DNA from 3 places in the Micromonospora sp. DT47 genome. Region 3 is predicted to be linked to each of the others. Evidence: predicted binding sites of a transcription regulator. Region 3 holds the regulator's gene; each other region holds the start of a gene.
The links. The regulator HrcA, encoded in region 3, represses chaperone genes, less so after heat shock. The targets are predictions, from matches to a motif close to GGTTNGCACNCTCNNNNNGAGNGTGCNAACC.

Region 1 (6,303 bases), on a different contig from region 3:
GTCCACCTCCCGACGGGATCCTTCCCTTCCCGGCCGGGCATTCCCCCTGGGTTCCCGTCCATGTGTCCCGGCCCGGCCCGCGGGCCGGGGCCACCGGTGACCGCGGCCCCTACTGCCCGGTCGGCGGCTGCGGCATGATGGCGGGCATGACGGAGACCCCGCATCCCCTGTACGACAGGCACGCCGACACCCTCAACCGTGCGCTGACCGCGATCACGGAGCGCGGGTACTGGTCCGCCTACCCCGAGTCACCCAGCCCCCGGGTGTACGGCGAGACCGCCGCCGCCGACGGCAGGGCCGCCTTCGAGGCGTACCTGAACGGCGACTTCCCCCTCGACCAGCCGGGCGACGGCGACACGGTCGCCACCGAGACCAGCCCGTTCGGCCTGGAGCTGAACGTGCGCTACCCGCACGCCGCCGCCGACCAGCTGGTGGGCGCCGCGACCGTCGCGCTGCCGGCCTGGCGTGACGCCGGCCCGCAGGCCCGGGTGGGGGTCTGCCTGGAGATCCTCGACCGGCTGCACAAGCACATCTTCGAGCTGGCCAACGCGGTGCAGTTCACCAGCGGCCAGGCCTTCGTGATGGCCTTCCAGGCCGGTGGCGCGCACGCGCTGGACCGCGCGCTGGAGGCGGTCGCCTACGCGTACGCGGAGATGACCCGGCACCCGGGGACGGCCGGCTGGGAGAAGGCCGCCGGCAAGGGCGACCCGCTGCGGATGACCAAGACGTTCCACGTGGTGCCGCGCGGCGTGGCCCTGGTGATCGGCTGCAACACCTTCCCGACCTGGAACTCGTACCCGGGACTCTTCGCGTCGCTGGTCACCGGCAACCCGGTGATCGTGAAGCCGCACCCGCGTGCGGTGCTGCCGCTCGCCGTGACCGTGCGTTACGCCCGGGAGGTGCTCGCCGAGGCCGGCTTCGACCCCAACCTGGTGCTGCTCGCCCCCGAGGCGTCGGGGGAGAAGGTCGCCTCGACCCTGGCCCTGCACCCGGCCGTCAAGATCGTCGACTTCACCGGCTCGACCGAGTACGGCGACTGGTTGGAGGCGAACGCCCGGCAGGCCGCCGTCTACACCGAGAAGGCCGGCATCAACACGGTGGTGGTCGACTCCACCGACGACTTCGCCGGGATGTGCCGCAACCTCGGCTTCACGCTGACCCTCTACAGCGGCCAGATGTGCACCACCTCACAGAACATCCTAATCCCCCGGGACGGCATCGAGACCGACCAGGGGCACAAGAGCTTCGACGAGGTGGCCGGCGGGATCGCCACCGCGATCGGCAAGCTCACCGCCGACCCGGCCCGCGGCGTCGAGCTGACCGGCGCGATCGTCAACGACGGGGTGCTGGAGCGCCTGGACGAGGTCACCAAGGTCGGCGAGGCGGTGCTGGAGTCGCGTACCGTCGAGCACCCGTCGCTGCCCGGCGCGGTGGTGCGGACGCCGACCATCGTGAAGCTGGCCGCGGACGACACCGCCACCTACGGCAAGGAGTGGTTCGGGCCGATCTCGTTCGCCATCGCGACCGACTCCACCGCGCACAGCCTGGAGATCCTGCGGTCCACGGTCGGCGAGAAGGGCGCGCTGACCGCCGCCGTCTACTCCGCCGACGAGGCGGTGCTGGACGCGGCCGAGACCGCCGCGGTCGAGGTCGGTGTGCACCTGTCCTGCAACCTGACCGGCGGGGTCTTCGTGAACCAGTCGGCCGCGTTCTCGGACTTCCACGGCAGCGGCGCCAACCCGGCCGCCAACGCCGCGCTGACCGACGGCGCGTACGTGGCGAACCGGTTCCGCATCGTCCAGAGCCGTAGGCACGTCTGAGGTTGCTGTTGGGGTTTCCGGGGCAGACCACCCCGCTCCGGGCGGTCAGGCTTGATCCCTCCGCGGGGCGGCCTGCCCCGGAAACCCTGGCGGGGTGCGCCGCGACCGGGCGGCTCAGGTCGATCCGGTGGTGAAATCAATCAGGCGGTGCGGCGCATCTGGAGTTCGCGCATCGCGGGGACGGTCGGGTGCGGCACCCGTACCCCGGTGTCGGTGAAGCCCAGCCGGCGGTAGGCGCGGCAGGCCCGGTCGTTGCCGACCACCACCTCCAGCATCAGCTCCGGCCGGCCGCATTCGTGCGACCAGGCGGCCACCCCGTCGATCAGCGCGCCGAGCAGCCCGCTGCCGCGCCAGGACGGGGTCACGTAGACGGCGTAGACCACGGTCAGCCCCGGCTCGTCCGGGGCGGCCGTGCCGCCGGCGTGCCCGACCAGCCGGCCGCCGGGGTCGGCGACGAACTGGGCGGTCCGGCAGCCCTCGGCGACCTGGGCGATGCGGGCCGCGTAGTCCGCGTGCGGGCGGGCGGCGGCCTGGGCGACCGTCTCCAGGAAGGCCAGCGGCGCGTCCGCGAGCATCTCCAGCCGCAACGCCCGCATCCGGGCGGCGTCGGCCGGGCGTACCCGGCGGACGGGGGCCGTCCGGGCGTCCGGTGGGGCCGGGGCAGATGTCATGTCCGCATGCATACCGCAACGACGACGGACGATGGCCGAGGTGCCGCACGGAGCGCCGGAATATGCCGATTTGTGGTCGTGCGCCGTCGTCACGCCTCGTGTAGCGTGCGATTTCGGTCACCGATTCAGCGACCGTCGCCGATCGCCGGAACGGTGGTCTCCCGGTGCCGGGCCCCGCCGACCACCGGGGTTGTGGAACGCCGCGCAGAGTGAGGAAGTGCACCGTGGCACAGGGCACCGTGAAGTGGTTCAACGCCGAAAAGGGTTACGGCTTCATCGCCGTCGACGGCGGCGAGGACGTCTTCGTCCACTTCTCCGCCATCGAGATGGACGGCTACAAGGCGCTGGACGACGGGCAGCGGGTGGAGTTCGAGATCGCCCAGGGCCAGAAGGGGCCGCAGGCCGAGCGGGTCCGCGTCATCGCCTGATCCGCGCCCCGTTCCCGACGTACCGGGGCACCCCCAAGGGCAGCGCCGCCCGGCGGCACCAGGGAAGATCATGAGCCGTTCCAGGCGTCGTCGCTGAGGAGGCTTCATGTCCGACCAGTCCCCGTCCGGTCCGCCCGAGCCGCAGGCCGGGGGTCCGGCCGGGTCGCCGGATGGTCCGACCGGGCCGGAGGCGTCCGCACCGCCACCCGACCCGACCGCGCCGTCGCCCGACCCGACCGCGCCGTCGTCCGAGCCGACCGCGCCGTCGTCCGAGCCGACCGCGCCGACCGCGCCGACCGCGCCGCTCGCGCCGCCGTCCGAGCCGGTCCCGCCGGCAGTCCCGCCCGCACCGGGGCAGCCCGGTGGCCCGGCGACCCAGGGCCCGCCCGACGCGCCGTGGTCCGGCCAACCGTCGCCCGGCCACTGGGCCGCGCCGTGGCCCGGCCAGCCCGTGCCCGGGCAGCCCATGCCCGGACAGCCGTGGCCCGGACAGCCGATGCCGGGGCAGCCGTGGCCCGGGCGGCCGTACCCGGACGATCCGGCCGCCGGGCAGCCGCAGGGTTGGGCCTTCCCGCCCACCGGCGGCTTCCCGCCCGGCGCCGGCCCGTACGCCGGATTCCCGCCGGGCTACCAGCCCTACGGCTGGCCGGCCGGCGGCGGTCTGGACCCGGACGATCCCCTGGTCAACCCGCCGTACGCCGGGGTCAACGGCTGGACCTCGCGCTGCCTGGGTGCGCTGCGCCGCGGCTGGCGGATCCTGCTGCCGCTGATGCTGCTCACCCAGGCGGTGCCCGCCGCGGTGGTCTCGCTGCTCTCCCTCGGGCTCGGGCCGTCGGAGGAGACGCTGCCCGCGGACGGCTCGCTGCCCGACGGCTACCTGGCGGAGTTCGCCGCGTACGGGAGCGCGGTGCTGGTCGCCAGCCTCCTCCTCGGCTTCGCGCAGAGCCTGGGCTGGGCGGCCGGCACCTGGGTGGTCGCCCGGCAGGCCGCCGGTGAGCCGGCCGACCTGGGCGGAGCCCTCCGCTACGGCCTGCGTCGCGCCCTCGGGCTCTGGGGCTGGAGCCTGCTGATCACCGCGATCGTCACGGTCGGGTTCTGCTTCTGCCTGCTGCCCGGCGTCTACCTCGCCTTCGCGCTCGCCCTGGCCGGCCCGGTCTACCTGTTCGAACGGCAGAACCCGATCGGCCGCTCCTTCCGCTTCTTCCACGACCGGCTCGGCCTGGTGCTCGGCCGGGTGGCGCTGGTGGCGGCGGCGGTGATCGTCGGCAGCGTGATCGGCGGGATGCTGGAGGGATTCGGCACGCTGCCGTTCGGCACCGACCCGCTCGCGTCGCCGGGCACGGCCGTGGGCGCGGTCCTGGTGATCGTGCTGAGCGCGCTGGTGGTCGTCCCGGTCTACCTGGCGCAGTTGGTGGGGCTGGTGGTGACGTACGCCGAGCAGCGCGCCCACGAGGCCCCGGTGAACGCCGCGCGACTGGCGGCGGAACTCGGCTGACCGACCCCGGCGTGCTTGCACTCGGCAGGGGAGAGTGCTAAACAGGTCATTGGCACTCGCATACGCTGAGTGCCAATGGTCGGGACGGTGGGGCCACGGTCGCGCCGGCGTTGGAGACGCCGGTGGGGCCACATGGCCGGTCGTCGCGGGCTATCCGGCCCGGCCGAAGGACGTCGTCGTCGCCAGGTGGCGACGTCCCAAGGTGCGTACACCAGGCGGCCCATCCGGGACACACACTCGGGTGGCCCGTGAGTGTCCAGGAGGACAACGCCGTATGGCCAAGATGATCGCGTTCGACGAAGAGGCGCGCCGCGGCCTCGAGCGGGGCATGAACCAGCTCGCCGACGCCGTGAAGGTGACCCTCGGCCCCAAGGGCCGCAACGTCGTGCTCGAGAAGAAGTGGGGTGCCCCCACCATCACCAACGATGGTGTGAGCATCGCCAAGGAGATCGAGCTCGAGGACCCGTACGAGAAGATCGGCGCTGAGCTGGTCAAGGAGGTCGCCAAGAAGACCGACGACGTCGCCGGTGACGGCACGACGACGGCGACCGTCCTGGCCCAGGCCCTGGTCCGTGAGGGCCTGCGCAACGTGGCCGCCGGCGCCAACCCGATGGCCCTGAAGCGGGGCATCGAGGCCGCCGTGGCCAGCGTCTCGGAGGAGCTGTCCAAGCTCGCCAAGGACGTCGAGACCAAGGAGCAGATCGCCTCCACCGCCTCCATCTCCGCCGGTGACAGCACCGTCGGCGAGATCATCGCCGAGGCGATGGACAAGGTCGGCAAGGAAGGCGTCATCACCGTCGAGGAGAGCAACACCTTCGGCCTGGAGCTCGAGCTCACCGAGGGTATGCGCTTCGACAAGGGCTACGTCTCCGCGTACTTCATGACCGACCCGGAGCGCATGGAGGCCGTCTTCGACGACCCCTACCTCCTGATCGTCAACAGCAAGATCTCGTCGGTCAAGGACCTGCTCCCGATCCTTGAGAAGGTCATGCAGTCGGGCAAGTCGCTGCTGATCATCGCCGAGGACATCGACGGCGAGGCCCTGGCCACCCTGGTGGTCAACAAGGTCCGCGGCACCTTCAAGTCGGTCGCCGTCAAGGCGCCGGGCTTCGGTGACCGTCGCAAGGCCATGCTGGCCGACATCGCCATCCTCACCGGTGGCCAGGTCATCAGCGAGGAGGTCGGCCTCAAGCTGGACGCCGTCGACCTCGACATGCTGGGCCGCGCCCGCAAGGTCGTGGTGACCAAGGACGAGACCACCATCGTCGACGGCGCCGGCGATGCCGAGCAGATCCAGGGCCGGGTCAACCAGATCCGGGCCGAGATCGACAAGAGCGACTCCGACTACGACCGCGAGAAGCTGCAGGAGCGCCTGGCCAAGCTGGCCGGCGGTGTTGCGGTGATCAAGGTCGGCGCGGCCACCGAGGTCGAGCTGAAGGAGCGCAAGCACCGCATCGAGGACGCCGTCCGCAACGCGAAGGCCGCCGTCGAGGAGGGCATCGTCCCGGGTGGTGGCGTCGCGCTGGTGCAGGCCGGCAAGACCGCGTTCGACAAGCTGGACCTGGTCGGCGACGAGGCGACCGGTGCGAACATCGTCAAGGTCGCGCTGGACGCCCCGCTGCGGCAGATCGCCGTCAACGCCGGCCTCGAGGGCGGCGTCGTGGTGGAGAAGGTCCGCAACCTCGAAGCGGGTCACGGCCTCAACGCCGCCAACGGCGAGTACGTGGACCTGCTGGCCGCGGGCATCATCGACCCGGCCAAGGTGACCCGCTCGGCGCTGCAGAACGCCGCGTCGATCGCCGCGCTGTTCCTCACCACCGAGGTCGTCGTGGCGGACAAGCCGGAGAAGGCCCCGGCCGCCCCGGGTGGTCCGGGTGGCGGGGACATGG
Region 2 (6,303 bases), on a different contig from region 3:
GCCGTCTGCCGGGCCTGCCCGGTCCGCGCCGAGTGCGCCGCGCACGCCCTCTCGGTCCGCGAGCCCTACGGCGTCTGGGGTGGCTTCAGCGAGTCGGAGCGGCTGCGGCTGCTCGCCCTCGGCTGGGAGGACCTGGCCGACCGCCGGCAGACCCGGGTGGACATCACCCGGCTCGAGGCCCGGCTGGGCAGCCCGCACAAGTCGACCGTGCCGGCCCAGCGCAAGGTCGCCTGACCCGACACCCCACAGACCTCACCGAGGCCGCGCCCCGCTCCCGGGGCGCGGCCTCGGCGCCCTCCCGGCAAGATCTCCTCCGCCCGGCGGCCGGCTCAGCGGACCGTCACCTTCACCGTGTGCCAGCCGGTGGCGCCGTCCGGCTCGACCGGCCGCCGCTGGCCGGTCTGCGTCTCCCCGTCGGCGTCCGTCGCCCGTACCTGGAGGGTGTGCTCACCCGCCGTGGCGGTCCACCGCCAGGACCACTGCACCCAGGTGTCCACCGAGACCACCGGAGCGAGGGTCGCCTCCTGCCAGGGGCCGCCGTCGACGCGTATCTCGACCCGGCTGATCCCCCGGTGCTGCGCCCAGGCCACCCCGGCGACGGTGACCGGACCGGCGGTGAGCCGGTTGCGCGACCGCGGCGTGTCGATCCGCGACTGGGTCTTCACCGGGCCCTGGGCCGACCACCCGCGCGGCACCCAGTACGCGTCGAAGTCCGCGAAGCTGGTCAGCTCCAGCTCGGTCACCCACTTGCAGGCCGACACGTAGCCGTACAGGCCGGGCACCACCATCCGCACCGGGAAGCCGTGCTCGACCGGCAGCGGCTCACCGTTCATCCCGACCGCGAGCAACGCGTCCCGGCCGTCGCGCAGCACCGCGGTCGGGGTCCCGCAGGTCCAGCCGTCGACCGAGCGCCCCACCACCTGGTCCGCGCCCTCCTCCGGCTCGGCCTCGTCGAGCAGCTCTTTGATCGGCACGCCCAGCCACCGGGCGTTGCCGATCAGGTCCCCGCCCACCTCGTTGGAGACGCAGGCCAGGGTGACGTACCGCTCGACCATCGGCCTGGCCAGCAGGTCGGCGAAGCTCAACTCGATCGGGTTGCGGACCCGCCCGTGGATGCGCAGCCGCCAGGTCTCCGGATCGACCTGCGGCACCACCAGTGCGGTGTCGATCCGATAGAAGCCGCTGGTCGGGGTGACGTAGGGCGCGAGCTGCGCGAGCGAGAGGTCCGCGCCGGCCGGCACGGCGGGCGCGACCGCCGACGGGGTGGGCAGCGCGACCGCCTGCCGGGCCGCCGACACGCCCCGCCGGCCGGCGAGCCAGTGCCCGCCCAACCCGGCGACGGCGGCCGCCCCGGCCAGCGCGCCCACGCCGCGCAGGAACCGGCGCCGGGACTCCGGGTCGCTGCTCTCCAACGGCTCCCACCCGGCGGGCGGCCCGTCGGCCTGCGCCGGCTCACCGGTCGACGCCGGCACGACGGGGCGGTCGCCGGACCCCGCCAGCACGGCGGGCCGGTCGCCGGGCTCCGCCGCGGCGGGAGGCGTGGCCGGCAGGGGCGTTGGCGGGGTCCACGGCCAGGGGTCGACCTGCAACGGTCCGTCGAGGAAGGCCCAGAGCACCAGCGCGCCCAGCCCCGCACCGACCAGCGACGGGAGCGCGTCGGCGGCGTCCGCGCCGGCCCGGGTCAGCGCAGCGGCCACCCCGAGGGCGCCGAAGGCCGCGATGCCGGCCAGCGCGATCCAGAGCCGGCGGACGGCCAGCATCCCGAGCAGCGCGGCGAACCCGGCCAGCAGCAGCGCCGTCCCGACCAGCAGGGCGACCTTGTCGTACGTCCCGAAGACGGTGATGGCGAACTTCTTGAGCGGCTCGGGGACCACGTCGACGACCAGCCCGCCGACCGCGATCAGCGGCGCGGACCGGGGACCGGTGAGGACGGCCACCGGCTCGGCGGCACCGATCGCCACGGCGGCGGCGGTGATCCCGGCGAGCGCGGCGAGGCTGCGCGGCGTGCTGCTCATCGGACCAGTGTTGTCGATCAACCGGACCGACCGCCAACACCGTCAGCGTTCCGTAATCGTGCCCACAACCGCGTCAGGGCGCACCGCCCACGGACGGTGCGCCCTGACCTGGCGTACGGCGTGGGTCAGAAACCCGGGCCGTGCTGGTGGCCGTGGCCGTGCGAGTGGCCGTGACCGCCGGCGGCGGCCGGCTCGGCCTGCTCCGGCTTCTCCACCACGAGGCTCTCCGTGGTGAGCAGCAGGCCGGCGATCGAGGCGGCGTTGGTGACCGCGTTGCGGGTCACCTTCACCGGGTCGATGATGCCGGACTTCACCAGGTCGACGTACTGGCCGGTGGCGGCGTCGAGGCCGTTGCCCCACTCCTTGCCGGCGACCTTCTGCACCACGACGTAACCGTCGTGGCCGGCGTTCTGGGCGATCCAGCGCAGCGGCTCGACCAGCGCCTTGCGCACGACCGAGACGCCGACCTTCTCGTCACCGGTGAAGCCGAGGTCGTCGTCGAGCACCGGCAGGATCTGCACCAGGGCGGCGCCGCCGCCGGGGACGGTACCCTCTTCGACCGCGGCCTTGGTCGCGGAGATGGCGTCCTCGATCCGGTGCTTGCGCTCCTTCATCTCGACCTCGGTCGCCGCGCCCACCTTGATGACCGCGATGCCGCCGGAGAGCTTGGCCAGCCGCTCGGCCAGCTTCTCCCGGTCCCACTCGGAGTCCGAAGCCTCGATCTCCTTGCGGATCTGGGCGACCCGGTCGGCGACCTCGCTGGCCTGACCGCCACCATCGACGATGGTGGTGGTCTCCTTGTCGACCACGACGCGCCGGGCGGTGCCGAGCACCTCGAGGCCGACCTGGTCGAGCTTGTAGCCCAGCTCCGGGGCGACCAGCTCGGCGCCGGTGAGGATCGCGATGTCCTGGAGCATCGCCTTGCGGCGGTCGCCGAACCCGGGGGCCTTGACCGCGCAGACCTTGAGGGTCTTGCGGATCGCGTTGACCACCAGGGTGGACAGCGCCTGGCCCTCGACGTCCTCGGCGATGATCAGCAGCGGCTTGTTGTTCTGGAGGACCTTCTCCAGCAGCGGCAGCAGCTCCTCGATCGCCGAGATCTTCTGCGTGGTGACCAGGATGTACGGGTCCTCCAGGACCGACTCCTGCGACTCCAGGTCGGTGACGAAGTTGGGCGAGATGAAGCCCTTGTCGAACTGCATGCCCTCGGTCACGTCCAGCTCGGTGTGCAGGGCGGAGCCCTCCTCGACGGTGATGACACCGTCGCGGCCGACCTTCTCCATCGCCTCGGCGATCAGCTCGCCGATGGTGGAGTCCTGCGCGGAGATCGTCGCCACGTGCGCGACCGACTCCTTGTCGGCGACCTCGACGGCGCGGCCGAGCAGCGCCTCGGAGATCTTCGCGGCGGCCGCGTCGATGCCGCGCTTGAGACCCGCCGGGTTGGTGCCGGCGGTCACGTTGCGCAGGCCCTCGCGGACCATCGCCTGGGCCAGCACGGTCGCGGTGGTGGTCCCGTCGCCGGCGACGTCGTTGGTCTTCGTCGCCACCTCCTTGACCAGCTGCGCGCCGAGGTTCTCGTAGGGGTTGGTGAGCTCGATCTCCTTGGCGATGGTCACGCCATCGTTGGTGATCGTCGGCGCACCGAATTTCTTGTCCAGGACGACGTTGCGCCCACGCGGGCCGAGGGTGACCTTGACCGCGTCCGCGAGGGCGTTGACACCGTGCTCGAGCAGGTGCCGGGCGTCGTCCGAGAAGCTCAGGATCTTCGCCATGAATGTCCCTTCGAAGCGACGCTGCCCCGGCCCGGCGAGCCGGACCGGGGCAGCGACACTGATCGGTTGCTTACTTCTCGATGACCGCGAGGACGTCGCGGGCGGAGAGCACCAGGTACTCCTCGCCGGCGTACTTGACCTCGGTGCCGCCGTACTTCGAGTAGAGGACGGTGTCGCCGACCTTCACGTCAACCGGGATCCGGTTGCCCTTGTCGTCGACGCGGCCCAGGCCGACAGCGAGGACGGTGCCCTCCTGCGGCTTCTCCTTGGCGGTGTCGGGGATCACGATGCCCGACGCCGTGGTGGTCTCAGCCTCGTTCGCCTGGACCAGGATCCGGTCCTCGAGCGGCTTGATCGCAACCTTGGTCGCGGTAGTCACGGGCATACCCTCCTGGGGTACTGGTTTCGTTGCCGGTCGACCGGGGCCGACCAGCGTCAATCTGCCACATGCCACCGGGCGGGGCCGTCGTCGCGGGTGCCGGTCCGCCTGGCGTTCAGCACCCGGACCTGACGGCCCGGGAGCTGGCACCCTCAGGGTGAGAGTGCTAATCGCAGGTTATTCCTCGGCTAGCACTCCGTCAAGGAGAGTGCCAGCCCGCCGCCGGGCGAGTCGGACGGCCGGGAAGAATGGCGGGGTGAATCCCGACCAACTGGCGGCGCTGCGTACCCCCGAGGGGTCGGCCGCGCTCGCGGCGGCGACCGCGCTGGCCGGCGGCGACCCGCTGACCGCGGCGGCCGCGCTCCGCTCCACCGGCGTGCCGGCCGGGCTGGCCTCCGCCGCGCTCACCCAGGCCGAGCTGCGCCGCAGGGCGGTCGGCAAGTTCGGGCCGTCGGCCGCTGGGCTGTTCCTCACCCGGGCCGGGCTGGAGCAGGCCACCCGGCGGGTGGTCGCGGACCGGCGGGCGGCGCGGCTGCGCGCCGCCGGGGTGCGCACCCTCGCCGACCTGGGTTGCGGCCTCGGCGCGGACGCGCTCGCCGCCGCCCGCGCCGGCATCCGGGTGTACGGCGTGGAGGCCGACCCGGTGACCGCCGCGATGGCCGCCGCGAACGCGGAGGCGGCCGGGCTGGCCGAGCTGTTCACCGTGGAATGCGGTGACGCCACGGCGTTCGACGTGACCAAGGTCGACGGCGTCTTCTGCGACCCGGCGCGCCGGAAGGCCGGCACCGGTCGACGGATCTTCGACCCGAACGCCTACTCCCCGCCCTGGGACTTCGTCACCGGGCTGGCCGAACGGGTGCCGTACACGGTGGTGAAGGTGGCCCCCGGTATCGAGCACGCGCTGATCCCGGCGGGCGCCGAGGCCGAGTGGGTGAGCGCGGACGGCGACCTGGTGGAGGCGGCGCTCTGGTGCGGCCGGCTGGCCGAGGTCCCCCGCCGGTCCACCGTGCTGCGCGGCGACACGGTCCACTCCCTGACCGGCTCCGGCGACGTGGAGGCGAGGGTCGGGCCGACCCGTTCCTTCCTGTACGACCCGGACCCCGCGGTCGTCCGGGCCCACCTGGTGGCCGAACTGGCCGACGACCTCGGCGCGACGATCGCCGACCCGAGCATCGCCTACCTGTACGCGGACACCCCGACCGCGACCCCGTTCGCCCGCTGCCTGGAGATCACCGACGTGCTGCCGTTCTCGCTGAAGCGGCTGCGCGCGCTGCTGCGGGAGCGCCGGGTCGGCCGGGTGGAGATCCTCAAGCGCGGCTCGGCGCTGGAGCCGGAGAAGCTGCGCCGCGACCTGAGGCTGGCCGGCGACGCGGCGGCCAGCCTGGTGCTGACCCGGGTCGCCGGCGCGCCGACCGTGCTGGTCTGCCGCCCGGTCGGGTCCTGAGTCGCCGGCCGACCAGGGCCGGGTTAGCGTGATGCCATGGCGGGACAGGGCACTCCGGCGACGGCGCTGCTGACCAGGCGGAAGATCCCGCACCGCACCCACCCGTACGACGTCTCCCCCGACGCGCCGAACTACGGTGCGCTGGTCGCCGAGGCGCTCGGGGTGCCGCCCGAGCGGGTGTTCAAGTCGCTGGTCACCGAGGTGGACGGCGGGTTGGCCGTGGCGGTCGTCCCGGTCACCGGCGAGCTCGACCTCAAGGCGCTGGCGGCGGCGGTGGGCGGCAAGCGGGCGACGATGGCCGACCGCGCGGTCGCCGAGCGGGCCACCGGTTACGTCCGGGGTGGGATCAGTCCGCTCGGCCAGCGCAAACGCCTGCCCACGGTGCTGGACTCCTCCGCGCTGGCCCATGACACGGTCTACGTCTCCGCCGGCCGCCGCGGCCTCCAGGTCGAACTGGCCCCGGCCGACCTGGTCGCGCTGACCGACGCCACCACCGCGCACGTCGCCGCCCCCTGAACACTTCACCGGCCCGGGTGGACGGGCATGAAACGCCGCGCTCCGCGTCCGACCACCAATTCCGACCGCCATTGTCCGGCGACCCGTCGCTTTTCCGTGGAGTCCCGGGGACGGGGCTGATCACGGCGCGGCGAGCGGATTTCGACGAACTTCCCCGCGTTACGGGATTGTTACCGC
Region 3 (6,303 bases):
GCGCCGGTGTTGAACATCAGCCGGAAGCCGTCGCCGAGCAGCCCCTCGTCCTCGGCCACCGCGGCCGCCGTGGCCAGCACCTCGCCGGCGAGCGCCGGGTCACCCTGGCCGAGCGTGGCCACGTCGGCGTAGTGCTCCTTCGGGATGACGAGCACGTGCACCGGCGCCTTCGGGCCGGTGTCGCGGAAGGCGAGGGTGGTGGCGGTCTCCCGGACGATGGTGGCCGGGATCTCCCCGGCGACGATGCGGCAGAACAGGCAGTCGGATCCCATCGGGGCATGGTAAGGCTCGCCGACCCGCTGGGGCATGATGTGGCCCGTGACTTCACGGGCGGTACTGGTGACGGGGGCCTCGCGGGGCATCGGGCGGGCGGTGGCCCGGGCGTTCGCCGCCGGCGGGGACCGGGTGGCGATCCACCACCGCGACTCGGCGGAGCTGGCCGAGCGGCTCCGCGCCGAGCTGCCCGGCGACGGCCACGTGGTGGTCCGCGCCGACCTCGCCGACCCGGACGCGGTACGGGCCATGGTGGACGAGGCCGCCGCCCCGCTCGGGGGGCTGGACGTGCTGGTGAACAACGCCGGGGTGTTCGGCCCGGCGGACCCGCCGCACCCGGTCTTCGAGAGCAGCTACGACCAGTGGCGGCAGCGCTGGCGCGAGGTGCTGGACACCAACCTGTTCGGCGCGGCGAACGCGTCGTGGTGCGCCGCCCAGCACATGCGTGACCGGGGCGGGCGGATCGTCAACGTCTCTTCCCGGGGCGCGTTCCGGGGCGAGCCGGCCAACCCGGCGTACGGGGCGAGCAAGGCGGGGATGAACGCGATGGCGCAGTCCCTCGCGGTGGCGCTCGCGCCGTACGGCATCGCGGTGGCGACCGTCGCCCCCGGCTTCGTCGAGACCGACATGACCAACGAGCACCTGAAGTCCCCGCGCGGCGACGCGGTCCGGGCGCAGAGCCCGTTCCACCGGGTCGCCCGCCCCGAGGAGATCGCCGCGGCGGTGCACTGGCTCGCCTCCCCCGAGGCGGAGTGGGCCTCCGGCACGATCGTCGACCTCAACGGAGCCTCGTACCTGCGCTCCTGACCCGGCCACCGGGCCCCACCCTGCTGGACCTCGGGCCGGACGGTCACCAGCGGCCGAGGCGGGTGGCGAGCACGCTGAGCGCGGCGACGCCGGCCGTCGAGGTACGCAGCACCGAGGAGCCGAGCCGCACCGGCCGGGCCCCCGCCTCGACGAACGCGGTCAGCTCCACCGGGGCGATGCCCCCCTCCGGCCCGACCACCAGCACGACCTCACCGGTCTCCGGCAGCTCGGCGGTGGTCAGCCGCTCCTGCGCCTCCTCGTGCAGCACGAACGCGGCACCGGACCCGGCGATCCGGCGGGCCACGGTGGCGGTGGGCTCGTCCGGGGCCCCGGCCACCACCGGCAGCCAGGCCCGGCGGGCCTGCTTGGCCGCCTCCCGGGCGGTCGCGACCCACTTGTCCCGGGCCCGTACGCCCCGGTCACCGCGCCACTGCGTCACCGACCGGGACGCCGCCCAGGGCACGATCTCGTCGACCCCGACCTCGGTCATCGCCTGCACCGCCAGCTCGCCCCGGTCCCCCTTGGCGATGCCCTGCACCACGACGATCCGGGGGACGGGCGCGTCGACGTACCCCCGGGAGGTGACGTCGAGGTCGAGGGTGCCCCGGCCGACGGCGGTGACCACGGCGGCGGCCGTGCCGCCCCGCCCGTCGGCGAGCAGCAGTTCCTCGCCGACCCGCAGCCGCTGCACGGTCGCCGCGTGGTGCCCCTCCGGACCGTCCAGGGTCAGCGAGTCACCGGTGGGCAGCGCCTCGACCAGGAACAGCGGCGCGGACACCTCAGGCGTGCCCGTTGAACGCGTCGCGCATCCGGGAGAAGAAGCCGCCCTGCTTGGTCAGCTCGGCGACCTCCTCGCCCCGGGTCTTGGCGAAGTCGCGCAGCATCTTCTCCTGGTCGGCGTCGAGCTTGGTCGGGGTACGCACGTCGAGGTGGACGTAGAGGTCGCCCCGGCCGGTGCCGCGCAGGTGCGGCACGCCCCGGGCGCGCAGCCGCAGCGTGCTGCCCGGCTGGGTGCCGGCCTTGACGTCGACCGTCTCCTCGCTGTCCAGCGTCTTGATGGTCAGCCGGGTGCCGAGCGCGGCGGCGGTCATCGGCACGGTGACCCGGCAGTGCAGGTCGTCGCCCTTGCGGGAGTAGACGTCGTGCGGCCGCTCGTGGATTTCCACGTAGAGGTCGCCGGCGGTGCCGCCGCCCGGGCCGACCTCGCCCTGCTGGGCCAGCCGGATCCGCATGCCGTCCTCGACCCCGGCGGGGATCTTGACGGTCAGCGAGCGGCGGGTCCGGACCCGGCCGTCACCGGCGCAGGTCGGGCAGGGGTGCGGGATGGTGGTGCCGTAGCCCTGGCAGACCGTGCAGGGCCGGGCGGAGACCACCTGGCCGAGGAAGGTGCGCTGCACCGACTGCACCTCGCCCCGGCCGCCGCACGCCTCGCAGGTGGCCAGGTGGGTGCCGGCCGCGGTGCCGGCGCCGGAGCAGGTGGTGCAGAGCACCGCGGTGTCGACGGTGATCGGCGCCTCCACGCCGAACGCGGTCTCGTGCAGGTCCAGCTCCAGCCGGAGGATCGCGTCCGCGCCCGGCCTGGTCCGCGGCCGCGGACCGCGCGCGCCACCGGCCGCGCCGCCGAAGAAGGCGTCCATGATGTCCTGGAAGCCGACGAACGGGCCCGCCCCGCCGGGGCCGCCCGGACCGCCCGCGCCCCCGCCGCCCGGGGCGAGCGGGTCCCCGCCCAGGTCGACGATCTGCCGTTTCCGGTCGTCCGAGAGGACCTCGTACGCGGCGTTGATGTCCTTGAACTTCTCCTGTGCCTCCGGGTCCGGATTGACGTCCGGGTGGAACTGCCGCGCCAGCTTGCGGTAGGCGCGCTTGATCTCGTCGTCGGAGGCCTCCCGGCTCACGCCGAGAATGCCGTAGTAGTCCCTGGCCACTGCGTTCGGTGTCCTCATGTTCGTCTCGCGTTGCGCCGGTCGTCGGCCGGAGCCGGCCGCCGGCCCCTGCCTTGGGTCAGTTCTGGGCCAGCAGCTCGCCCACGTAGCGTGCCACGGCCCTCACCGTGGCGATGGTGCCGGGGTAGTCCATCCGGGTGGGGCCGAGCACCCCCAGACCGCCGACGATCGTCGCGCCCGGGCCGTACCCGGTGCTGACCACCGAGGCGGCCCGGAGGTTGTCGATCTCGTTCTCGTCGCCGATCAGCACCCGGGTGGTGCTCGGCTCGGCCTCGCCGATGAGCTTGAGCAGCACGACCTCCTCCTCGAGGGCCTCGAGGATGGGCCGCAGCGAGCCCTGGAAGTCGAGCAGCCCGCCCCGGGTCAGGTTGGCGGTGCCGGCCAGCGCGATCCGCTCCTCGTGCCGCTCGACCAGGGTCTCCAGCAGCACCGTGGAGAGTGTGGTCATCGCCCCGCGCAGGTGCGGCGCCGACTCCTCGACCAGTGCCTGGACCAGCGGCGGGGTCTCCGACAGTTGGCTGCCGACCAGCTTCTCGTTGACCAGCCGGCGCAGGTCGGTGACGTGGTCGGCGGGGATCGGCGCGGGCAGCTCGACCAGCCGCTGCTCGACCCGGCCGGTGTCGGCGATCATGACCAGCATCAGCCGGGTGGTGGAGATCGGCACCAGCTCCAGGTGGCGCACCGAGGAGCGGGCCAGGCTCGGGTACTGCACCACGGCGACCTGCCGGGTCAGCTGGGCCAGCAGCCGGACGGTGCGGTGCACCACGTCGTCCAGGTCGACCGCGCCGAGCAGGAAGCGCTCGATCGCCCGGCGCTCGGCCGGGCTCAGGGGCTTGACCCGGGAGAGCCGGTCGACGAAGAGGCGGTAGCCACGGTCGGTGGGCACCCGGCCGGCACTGGTGTGCGGCTGCCGGATGTAGCCCTCCTCCTCCAGCACGGCCATGTCGTTGCGGACCGTCGCCGGGGAGACCCCGAGCTGGTGCCGCTCGACCAGGGCCTTGCTGCCGACCGGCTCCTGGGTGGCGACGTAGTCCTCGACGATCGCCCGCAGCACGGCCAGCTTGCGGTCGTCGAGACCCATCTCCCCACCTCCTGACGCACGGCGGCCCCGGGGCGGGTGCGCGCCGGGGCGAGCGCTCTGGCACTCGACTGTAGCGAGTGCCAGTCTACGTCGGCGTCCCCGCCGGCGCGATGATCAGCGACGGACCGCCGGTGCGCCGGTAGGGCCGAACAGCCGGACATCCGGGGCGATGTCGCTCTGGTGTCCCCTTGCCGGCAGCCCCTACCGTGACGTCCATGACTGAACCACCTCGCCCTCCCGGCGCGGGGGGACCCGGCGCCCAGCCGGACCCGACCGCACCCTACGGCTCGTCGCACGAGCCGCCCACCGCACCACTGTCCGGGGCACCGGGGGCGGGCGGCTATCCGCCGCCTCCCGGTGACCAGCCGCCGTCGGGCGGCTACTCCTCGTCGGGCGGCTACCCACCGCCGGGCGCCGGCTATCCGACCGGCGGCGCGTACGGCACCCCGAGCGGCGGCTGGGCCAGCAACGAGGACAAGACCTGGGCGCTCGTCGCGCACTTCGGCGGCGCCGCGGCCATGTTCGTCAGCGGCGGCGTGCTCGGCTGGCTCCCGCCGCTGGTCGCCATGCTCGCCCGGGGCAACCAGTCGCCGACCGTGCGCCAGCACGCCGTCGCGGCGCTCAACTTCCAGCTGCTCTGGTCGATCGTCGGCCTGGTCGGCTGGATCCTGAGCTGCATCCTGATCGGGTTCGCCGCCGTCGCCGCGGCCGTCATCCTCGGCGTGGTCTTCGGCATCCTCGCCGGCGTCAAGGCCAACGAGGGCGAGCTCTACCGCTACCCGATGAGCATCAGCATGATCAAGTGAGTCCCCGGCCGGCCTCCGGGCCGGCCGGCGGCTCCGCTCACGGCAGCAGGTCGCGCACCACCGCGTCGGCGAGCAGCCGGCCGCGCAGGGTGAGCACCGCCCGCCCGGCGGCGAACTCCGCCGGCGCCAGCAGGCCGTCGGCGAGCGCCAGCTCAGCGCCCGCCCGGCCGGCGGCGTCCAGGGCGTCCAGCGGCAGGCCGGACGCGAGCCGCAGCCGCAGCATCACGTCCTCCATGTGCGCCTCGCCGGCGGTGAGCAGCTCCCGGGCCAGGCCCGGCGACTCCCCCGCGGCCAGCCGCTTCGCATACGCCGAGGGGTGCTTGACGTTCCACCAGCGCACCCCGCCGACGTGGCTGTGCGCCCCCGGGCCGAGGCCCCACCAGTCCGCGCCGGTCCAGTAGAGCAGGTTGTGCCGGCACCGGGCCGCCTCGGTGCGGGCCCAGTTCGACACCTCGTACCAGGAGAAACCGGCCGCGTCGAGGGCGGCCTCCGCGGCCAGGTAGCGGTCCGCCGCCACGTCGTCACTCGGGTACGGCAGCTCGCCGCGGCGCATCCGGGCCGCCAGCCGGGTGCCGTCCTCGACGATCAGGGCGTACGCGCTGACGTGGTCCACCCCGGCGGCGACCACCTGGTCCAGCGAGGCGGCGAAGTCCGCCGCGCTCTCCCCCGGCGAGCCGTAGATCAGGTCCAGGTTGACGTGGTCGAACCCGGCCTCGCGCGCCTCCAGGGCCGCGGCGGTGGCCCGGCCGGCGCTGTGCTTCCGGTCCAGGACCGCCAGCACCCCGGGCGCCGCGGACTGCATGCCCAGCGAGATCCGGGTGTAGCCGGCCGCCCGCAGCGCCCGCAGCGACTCCGGGGTGACCGACTCGGGATTGGCCTCGGTGGTCACCTCGACCTCGGCGGCCAGCCCCCAGGTGCGGTCGATGCCGTCCAGGATCCGGGCCAGGTCGTCGGCGGGGAGCAGGGTCGGCGTACCGCCGCCGACGAAGACGGTGTCCACCCGCGGCGGCGGGGTGTCGCCGAGCACCCGGGCGGCGAGCGACAGCTCGGCCAGCACGGTGTCGGCGTACGACTCCCGGTCGGCGCCGCCGCCGAGCTCCGCCGCGGTGTAGGTGTTGAAGTCGCAGTAGCCGCAGCGGCTGGCGCAGAACGGGACGTGCACGTACACCCCGAAACCGCGCGCCCCGACCGAGGTCAGGGCGGCGGCGGGCAGCGACCCGTCGACGGGGACGGGCTCGCCTTCTGGAAGGACGCCGGGCATGGCCACTAGTGTGCCCGGCATGACCTCTCCCGACCGCCTCGTGCGGGTCTCCACGGCCCGTGGGGTGACCACCCTCACCCTGGACAGCCCGCACAACCGCAACGCGCTCTCCACCGCCCTGATGACCGAGCT

Region 1: a site for HrcA is predicted at 4,462-4,492, ahead of groL (chaperonin GroEL). Genes of this name have one in related genera too.
Region 2: a site for HrcA is predicted at 4,308-4,338, ahead of groES (co-chaperone GroES). Genes of this name have one in related genera too.

Annotation. Positions count from the first base shown of each region.
Region 1 covers NZ_JBNCLC010000008.1:228,499-234,801, reverse strand. The annotation lists gene paaN (phenylacetic acid degradation protein PaaN) at 147-1,820, shown strand; gene ACLQ2U_RS15430 (GNAT family N-acetyltransferase) at 1,961-2,491, opposite strand; gene ACLQ2U_RS15425 (cold-shock protein) at 2,716-2,919, shown strand; gene ACLQ2U_RS15420 (hypothetical protein) at 3,026-4,414, shown strand; gene groL (chaperonin GroEL) at 4,689-6,303, shown strand, end outside.
Region 2 covers NZ_JBNCLC010000020.1:89,942-96,244, forward strand. The annotation lists gene ACLQ2U_RS24945 (WhiB family transcriptional regulator) at 1-234, shown strand, start outside; gene ACLQ2U_RS24950 (molybdopterin-dependent oxidoreductase) at 330-2,015, opposite strand; gene groL (chaperonin GroEL) at 2,141-3,787, opposite strand; gene groES (co-chaperone GroES) at 3,858-4,172, opposite strand; gene ACLQ2U_RS24965 (THUMP-like domain-containing protein) at 4,423-5,610, shown strand; gene ybaK (Cys-tRNA(Pro) deacylase) at 5,647-6,126, shown strand.
Region 3 covers NZ_JBNCLC010000022.1:31,744-38,046, forward strand. The annotation lists gene ACLQ2U_RS25775 (histidine triad nucleotide-binding protein) at 1-272, opposite strand, end outside; gene ACLQ2U_RS25780 (SDR family NAD(P)-dependent oxidoreductase) at 319-1,080, shown strand; gene ACLQ2U_RS25785 (16S rRNA (uracil(1498)-N(3))-methyltransferase) at 1,124-1,858, opposite strand; gene dnaJ (molecular chaperone DnaJ) at 1,860-3,005, opposite strand; gene hrcA (heat-inducible transcriptional repressor HrcA) at 3,082-4,104, opposite strand; gene ACLQ2U_RS25800 (DUF4870 domain-containing protein) at 4,320-4,910, shown strand; gene hemW (radical SAM family heme chaperone HemW) at 4,948-6,171, opposite strand; gene ACLQ2U_RS25810 (enoyl-CoA hydratase-related protein) at 6,191-6,303, shown strand, end outside.